DNA from 2 places in the Yersinia sp. 2541 StPb PI genome. Region 1 is predicted to be linked to the other one. Evidence: predicted binding sites of a transcription regulator. Region 1 holds the regulator's gene; the other holds the start of a gene.

Region 1 (4,307 bases):
TGCCGCACCCGTTCTGCATTATGGACGTTAATACCTTGATACAAACGGTTCCACGTCCAGCTCAATACTCTGTCAGACAGGCGCACGGCTTCATATGAGAAGTCGGCTGCGATCTCTTCCATCAGCGTAATGGCATTTTGCTGTGCTTTCTCATGGGAGATTTTCTTGGTCCGCGCTTCATCGGCGACGGCCTTTTCAATCGCCTTTGATGTCAGCAACTTTTTGAACAGATCCTGCCGGGCAGGCAGACTAGGGCCAACCGCTGCCAGGCGTTGACGGGAGAAGTGCATCCGCGCTACGCGAGCCAGTTTGTGGGCGATAGTTTTATCGGTACCGTGCTCGCTGGCCATCCTGCGCAGTGAAACTGTGGTAGAGAAACGCACAAAACTATCGCGACCCAGCCACAATACCGCGAAGAATTTTTGCACTCCGTTAAGCACGCGCAGATGGGGTGTTCCGTGGCCTTCACGCCCCGGCGAACGACCAAACATCACGGAAACCGGTAACATCTGGATATCTAACTCGGGATTATTGCGGTGCAAATCCAGATAGTCGTGGAACAGCTTTACCGATTCCTGTTTAGGCGCGTAGTAGCGAAAGACCCGCGGGCCATTATCGATAAACACATGGCTGGGCAGTTGCACTCCATCGATTTCCAATGGAATCAATGGGTCGGGCAGGTCTTGTGCTTGACACTGCGCTCGCAAAGTCAGCAAATCAGCCTTAGAATTGTAAGGCAAAACGTACAGAATAGGACGAGAGGGGTCTAGCCCTAACTCAGTCACAGGGTCTGCCGGAATAACCTTGCTTTTTACCAACATTTTAAGTGGTAAATTCAATAACTTATAATATATTTTACGCCAACCTGACATAACTACATGAAGCCTCTTGTTAGCAATTCGTCGCAAGGATACCAGAAACTGGTTTTGAGATCTGTGGTGATAAGACAACAGAAAGCGGCAAAAATCATCATTAACTTAAGATAAAGGCAATAAAACATGGCGAATCAATCAACAGGGCTGGCCCGAGTCTATAAAGCGGCCGGTTATTCTGTGAAAGGCTTAACGGCTGCCTGGAAAAACGAAGCGGCATTTCGTCAGGAAGCTGTTGCTGCCATAATCGCTATCATACTGGCCTTCTGGCTGGATGTAGATGCTATCGCACGCCTTTTATTAATTGGTAGCGTGGTTTTAGTGATAATTATCGAAGTCATTAACAGTGCGATTGAGGCGGTAGTGGACAGGATTGGCAGTGAGTTCCATGAGCTATCGGGCCGCGCCAAAGATATGGGGTCCGCGGCGGTATTCCTCGCTATCTTGTTAGCGTTATTTGTTTGGATAACCGTACTTTGCCAGCATGCCGGTTAATGTTATGACGAACAATGCCGCAGAAATAAGCTGTGATTAATCCCTGTTTTTATTCACTCTTTGGTTCCCAACACCCGCTTACCTGTATATACTCACAGCAAGACTGTATAAACAAACAGGGGGCGGAATGAAAGCACTTACTACCAGACAGCAAGAGGTTTATGACCTGGTTCGCGATCACTTAGCGCAAACCGGCATGCCACCGACCCGTGCCGAAATTGCGCAGCGTCTGGGGTTTCGCTCTCCTAACGCCGCTGAAGAGCATTTAAAAGCACTGGCCCGTAAAGGCGTCATTGAGATTGTTTCTGGCGCTTCCCGTGGCATTCGTTTGCTGATGGAAGAAGAAGATGGCCTGCCACTGATTGGTCGGGTTGCCGCAGGTGAACCTTTGCTGGCACAGCAGCATATCGAAGGGCACTACAAAGTAGACCCATCAATGTTTAAACCGAGTGCAGATTTTCTGTTGCGGGTTAATGGGATGTCGATGAGAGATATCGGTATTCTGGATGGCGACCTATTAGCGGTGCATAAAACGCAAGATGTGCGTAACGGGCAAGTTGTAGTGGCACGAATTGATGATGAAGTGACGGTAAAACGCTTGAAAAAACAAGGTAATATCGTACAGCTTTTGCCAGAAAATAGTGAGTTCCAACCGATTATTGTCGATCTGCGCGAACAAAGCTTCACCATTGAAGGATTGGCCGTCGGTGTTATCCGTAATGGTGACTGGATCTAACATTAGCGTTTTATATTGAACTGATAAGCCGTTCCTGCTCAGGAGCGGCTTTTTATTATTAATGACCCCATTAAACGATTCAGACGCCCAAATTAATTGACGTTGCAGGCAGGCAGCCGCAAAGAAGCTCGCTAATTCCGATCAATGCTAACGACAAGTAGATGATTTGGATGACAAATCTGCGGGGAGAAAATTTGAATGCTGCTTGCTGCGGCCTCTCAGAGGTGATGTCTGGGAAGGGGCCAAGTAACAAGTACAGCTAGCCTGCTACAGCTCCAAGTATGGAAAAGTTATTTAGATTGAGACGATTCCGACAATAAGTTATTACCTACTGTTTTAACTGAATAATATCAGTGCTTATTTTTACTTTATAGCTATAATCTCAGTGATTAATATTATCCTGACTTTAATTGCTAGTATCCTCTGCTATAATTATTCGTACGGTAAGCGAAACAACGAAGTTTAATTTTAAATTATGACTGTGAGTGACTAATTTAAATGTGGTTGTTTTTATCAATAGAGAACGTTTATCGTATTGAATTAAATAAACTGACTAATCCCAAGGTAACGGAGATATTATGAATAAAGATCAAGCCGACGGTAACTGGAAGCAGTTTAAAGGTAAAGTGAAAGAAAAATGGGGCAAGCTGACTGACGATGACTTAACGGTAATCGAAGGTAAGCGTGACCAGCTAGTGGGTAAAATCCAGGAGAAATACGGCTATCAGAAAGAGCAAGCCGAGAAAGAAGTCAAAGCCTGGGAAGACCACAGCAAATATCGCTGGTAACAGCATTAAATGGAATTAAACTGATATTGATATAAATTAATCGGGTCTCTCGTTTCATAGAATATGCATTGTTAATCAACCCCGTCTAGTTATTGGTGTATCAACTCCAATTATACTGAAGCGGTGAGGTTATTTTAATAAAAGCTATTCTAGCTCACCTGTATTTATATCTACATCTGCACAAGGACGTGCCTTATTATTAATTATTACCCTGTCGCATTGCTCGCGGCAGTCTACTTTTTGCTAACCGATATATACCCACCAGGGATCTCTATCTATACCCTAAATAATTCGAGTTGCAGGAAGGCGGTAACCGATTTGTACAGCATTTATGCTAGCCCGCTGGGTGAGCCTCAAGGATGAGGCTCATTAATCCCGATGAGCTTACATGAGTAAGTGATTCGGGTTATTGAGAGCAGCCAACACACATGCAGCGTGAAGTATGACGGGTATAAGGCAAAAGTAATTGGAGAGCAGCTAACATTGCTGCAACTTCAATTAGGTACGCAGCTATTTCTTTTTAGTAACAATAGAGTGGTCATGGTCACAATGCTCATGGCTTTCGCATGCTTCAACTTCCCCGCATTCAGCACATAAACCGTGCGCTTCAACCACACTGTGACGCAGCACAAAACCTGATTGTTTTGCTAACTGTGACAATGCCTCTTCAATGCCCACGGTGGTGCGTTCAGTGACTATTTTGCACCGATCACAGATAAATAGCGCTGAAGTATGGGTTGGCTCTTCAAAATGATGACATAGCACATAACTATTAGCTGACTCGACGCGGTGAATAAACCCTTGCTCCAGCAAAAAATCCAATGCGCGATAAACAGTTGGAGGCTTGGCTTGTGGCTCAGACACACGCAACAAATCCAACAGGTCATAGGCACTGATTGCGCCAGGTTGTTGTGCCATTAAGCGTAGTACTTCAAGACGTTGCGGTGTCAGCCGGACGTTACGTTGTTGACACAGACTTTCAGCCTGAGCCAGCAGCTTTTCCTCATCGATAGGTTTCATGATATCCATCCCGCAGCATTTGAATTGAAATGATTTTACCATATTTAGCGTTAATCGCCGATAGGTGAAAAAACGAGGGGAAGGTGGGTATCACACTTTTGTTAATTCACAGGATTCGATGACAGAACGATCAGTCGTAGAGTTCAATTATCACACAGGCAGCTATGGTCAGCTTCTATGGTATAATTACTCATTCCATCCCTTTGTAGGGTTCGCTCGGCGGGCAACTTTAAAGGGTATTTGATGAAATAATAACCGATGAAATCACCGTAAATGCACGCAGCCCAGACTTTTTCCAGCACCCCGGCCAATAAGCCACACTACCCTCTACAACGTTTTTCCGTCGCGCCGATGCTCGATTGGACCGATCGTCATTGCCGTTATTTTCATCGTTTG
Region 2 (4,307 bases), 1.7 Mb from region 1:
TATTTTAATGACGCGACCTGGGCTAAGTCTGGTTTAGAGTATCCTAAAACGTGGGACGAATTACTTAAAGCAGGTTTAGTATTTAAAGAAAAACTGGGTGACCAATATTACCCTGTGGTATTAGAGCACCAGGATACTCTGGCATTAATTCGCTCTTACATGACACAAAAATACAACACCCCGACTATCGATGAAGCTAATAAAAAGTTTGCTTATACACCAGAACAGTGGGTTGAGTTCTTTACTATGTATAAGAAAATGGTTGATAACCATGTAATGCCATCCACTAAATACTATGCATCATTCGGCAAAAGTAATATGTACGAAATGAAGCCGTGGATTAATGGTGAATGGGGTGGTACTTATATGTGGAACTCCACCATTACTAAGTACTCCGATAACCTGACTAAACCAGCAAAATTGATACTTGGCCCTTATCCGATGTTGCCAGAGGCAAAAGATGCAGGTCTGTTCTTTAAACCTGCTCAAATGCTCTCTATTGGTAAATCGACTAAGTATCCTAAAGAAAGTGCCATGCTCATCAACTTCCTGCTTAACAGCAAAGAAGGTGTTGATGCTATGGGCTTAGAGCGTGGTGTACCACTGAGTAAGACTGCGGTAACTCAACTGCGTGCCAGCGGTGTAATTAAAGATGAAGACCCATCTGTTGCTGGTTTAAATATGGCATTAGAACTGCCACATGAAATGAAAACGTCACCATACTTTGATGACCCGCAAATCGTTTCATTGTTCCGAGATGCAATCCAATATATCGATTATGGTCAGAAATCTGTTGAAGAATCTGCGGAATACTTTAATAAACAAGGTGACCGTATCCTGAAACGCGCCATGAGATAATCTGTAAATCTATTTAACTTAAGTGGTTATTAAACCCTGCCATTGATTTGGCGGGGTTGTTTTGTTTTATAAATAAAAAATAATAATAGCCAATTAGATCGCCATCACAAATTAATATCTGATTAAAAAATTAATCTCTAAGAAAGATCTGGATCACACAAATAATTATCCATATAAATAGAATATGAATCCACATAAAGTGAAACGTTGTTTCTTTGATTGTGGAATTGTTTTTTAGTCGTATGTTGATTTTTATAAAATTGTTAATGATTGTTGTTTTAAATAACCATAACCCTGGGATTATATAAAAAATGAAATTTAAATTACTTACTTTGGCAGTGGCATCTGTTATCAGTTTTAGTTCTGTTGCAACAACAATTGACTATCGGCATGAAATGAAAGATACCAGTAAATCTGATCATAAAGACCGTTTACTGATCTCCAACCGTTTTGCCAATGGTTTTGGTTTATCTTTAGAAGGGAAATGGGGCCAGCACAGCTCTGATACTACGCCTAATAAACCATTTAATGAGCAAGTCAGTAATGGTACCGAAGTGGTTGCCAGCTACGTCTATCAATTCAACAAAACATTCCAGATTGAGCCTGGTTTCTCATTAGAGTCATCATCTGACTCGAACAACTATCGCCCTTACCTGCGCGGTAAAGTGTCCTTTACTGATGATTTCTCTACCTCACTGCGTTATCGCCCATATTACAAGCGTAACCAGCCAGCTCAGACCAAAGCAACAGAGAAAGGCCATGAGTTCACCATGCTGTTTGCTTATAGTTTCTTGAAAGACTATTCAGCAGAATACGAATTAAACTACAAGAAATCTGAAGATGAAATTCTGGCAAATAAAGAAAAAGAAGAATGGAGTCATGATCTGAAAATTGCTTACAAATGGGATAAAAACTGGAAGCCATATGTTGCTATCGGCAACGTAGCAGGTAGCAAAACGACTGACGAGCGTCAAACTCGCTACCGTGTCGGTGTGCAGTACAGCTTCTAATTATTATGTTGTTATGAGTACCCTCATCATTATTTGTTAAATTATGCCCATACCCGTATTACTTTGGGGAAAAGTCGACTCCCGGTCACTTTTCCCCTTTTTTTATCAATGTAACTTCATTTCAGCCCAAGACCTGATATTTCCCCCCTGAATACTCACGTTAAACTCCCTGCTCTCAGCCAGAGAAAAATGAGACATTTAGTTACAGCGTAACGGCTATCCACGCCAAGATAAATCTCATATACTGGATAAATCAACAGCTACAGACTCGGAATTCAAGTATGACAGGGGAAGGACACCTTATTTTTTCTGTCGCCTGCGCTATCTTTGCCAAAAAAGTCGGTCTTACACCGGAACTGGCACAGGGTGACTGGTGGCATATTATCCCTGGCGCCCTGCTAACTTCCCTGCTACCCGATATTGATCACCCAAAGTCAATCCTTGGCCAGCGGTTAAAGTGGCTCTCCACCCCCATTGCTCGTGCATTTGGCCATCGTGGGTTTACCCATAGCCTATTGGCCGTTATTGGTGGTGTGGCACTATTTCAAATGGACATCTCACGCGATTGGATTATTCCCGCAGATGCGTTCCATGCAATGATTATTGGCTATTTCAGCCATTTGCTAGCGGATATGCTCACACCTGCTGGCGTACCGCTGTTATGGCCTTGCCGCTGGCGATTCTGTATCCCGCTATTACGCCCACAAAAAGGCAATCAATTAGAACGCGTATTCTGTGTTCTATTAGTTTGTTTTTCCGTCTATTGGCAAACTGATACCACCATTCCCTTGCTATCCTATATGGAACAATTGAAAAACTTTCGACTGTGATCACATTTTAATGGGTTAATAATCACCAATTTGAATGTATTCCATACAAATCAGGGTAAAAATTTATATAAAATTCCTTTTGGATATAAGTGAGCCTGAAGAGGAACTGCTACCATATGCGGCTAATTGCACCATGACGGTGCTTGGCTCTGTTCTAGATAAAAATAGTAATAGAATATGTGCCAGTATTTAAAATAATAATTTGGAGATATGGGGATGAACCTTCCGCTTGTGATTAACGTGCTGGTATTTGTAGCACTGCTATTACTATTGGCACAAACCCGGCATAAACAATGGAGTCTGGCCAAGAAAGTTTTGGTTGGCTTAGCACTGGGTGTGCTGTTTGGTCTGAGCTTGCAATGGGTATACGGTGCTGATAACCCGGTACTGAAAGAGTCCATCACCTGGTTTAATATTGTCGGAAATGGTTATGTGCAATTATTGCAGATGATTGTTATGCCGCTGGTATTCGCCTCAATCTTGAGTGCTGTCGCTAAACTGCATAATGCCTCTTCGCTAGGTAAAATTAGCGTACTGACAATCGGTACGTTGCTTTTCACCACCTTAATTGCTGCTCTGGTTGGCGTGCTGGTTACCAATCTGTTTGGCTTAACCGCTGAAGGCTTGGTACAAGGTACGCAAGAGACAGCACGTTTGAGTGCCATTGAAAGCAACTACTTAAGCAAAGTGACGGATTTGACAGTGCCGCAGTTGATCCTGTCGTTTATTCCGAAAAACCCGTTTGCCGATTTGACCGGGGCCAGTCCGACCTCAATTATCAGCGTGGTGATTTTCGCGACGTTCCTCGGTATTGCCTCACTGCAATTGCTGAAAGATGATGTCGAGAAAGGACAACGCGTATTAGTTGCTATTGATACGCTGCAAGCTTGGGTGATGAAACTGGTACGTCTGGTGATGAAACTGACCCCCTACGGCGTATTGGCACTAATGACCAAGGTTGTCGCTGGCTCTAATATTCAAGATATTATCAAGCTGGGGAGCTTTGTCGTTGCCTCCTACCTTGGTCTGGCGATTATGTTTGTGGTCCACGCCGTGTTGCTGTCATTCACTGGCATCAATCCGTTGAAGTTCTTCCGCAAAGTCTGGCCGGTGCTGACCTTCGCCTTTACCAGCCGCTCCAGCGCCGCCAGTATTCCGCTGAATGTGGAAGCTCAAACCCGCCGCTTGGGTATCCCGGAGTCCATCGCCAGCTTCTCTGCTTCCTTTGGTGCCACCATTGGGCAAAATGGCTGTGCTGGCCTCTATCCGGCGATGCTGGCCGTAATGGTCGCACCAACGGTGGGAATCAACCCTCTGGACCCAGTATGGATTGCCACACTGGTTGGGATTGTAACCATCAGTTCTGCCGGTGTTGCCGGTGTGGGCGGTGGTGCAACCTTCGCCGCGCTGATTGTTTTGCCGGCATTGGGCTTGCCAGTTACATTGGTTGCTTTATTGATCTCGGTTGAGCCATTGATTGATATGGGCCGGACCGCGCTGAACGTCAGCGGTTCAATGACCGCCGGTACCATTACCAGCCAATTGATGAAACAGACCGATAAAGAGATTCTCAACAGCGACGATGATGGCGATTTAGCCCATCAGTAAC

What was found. The regulator LexA, encoded in region 1, represses DNA repair genes until DNA is damaged. The targets are predictions, from matches to a motif close to TNCTGTATGTACATACAGNA.
Positions count from the first base shown of each region.
Region 2: a site for LexA is predicted at 2,111-2,130, ahead of V1953_RS09010 (metal-dependent hydrolase). Genes of this name have one in related genera too.

Region 1 is NZ_JAZGQB010000001.1:376,214-380,520, forward strand. Features, by position in the region: gene plsB (glycerol-3-phosphate 1-O-acyltransferase PlsB) at 1-872, opposite strand, end outside; gene V1953_RS01610 (diacylglycerol kinase) at 999-1,367, shown strand; gene lexA (transcriptional repressor LexA) at 1,495-2,103, shown strand; gene V1953_RS01620 (CsbD family protein) at 2,682-2,891, shown strand; gene zur (zinc uptake transcriptional repressor Zur) at 3,402-3,911, opposite strand; gene dusA (tRNA dihydrouridine(20/20a) synthase DusA) at 4,185-4,307, shown strand, end outside.
Region 2 is NZ_JAZGQB010000001.1:2,034,806-2,039,112, reverse strand. Features, by position in the region: gene V1953_RS09020 (ABC transporter substrate-binding protein) at 1-858, shown strand, start outside; gene V1953_RS09015 (oligogalacturonate-specific porin KdgM family protein) at 1,170-1,868, shown strand; gene V1953_RS09010 (metal-dependent hydrolase) at 2,150-2,698, shown strand; gene V1953_RS09005 (L-cystine transporter) at 2,915-4,306, shown strand.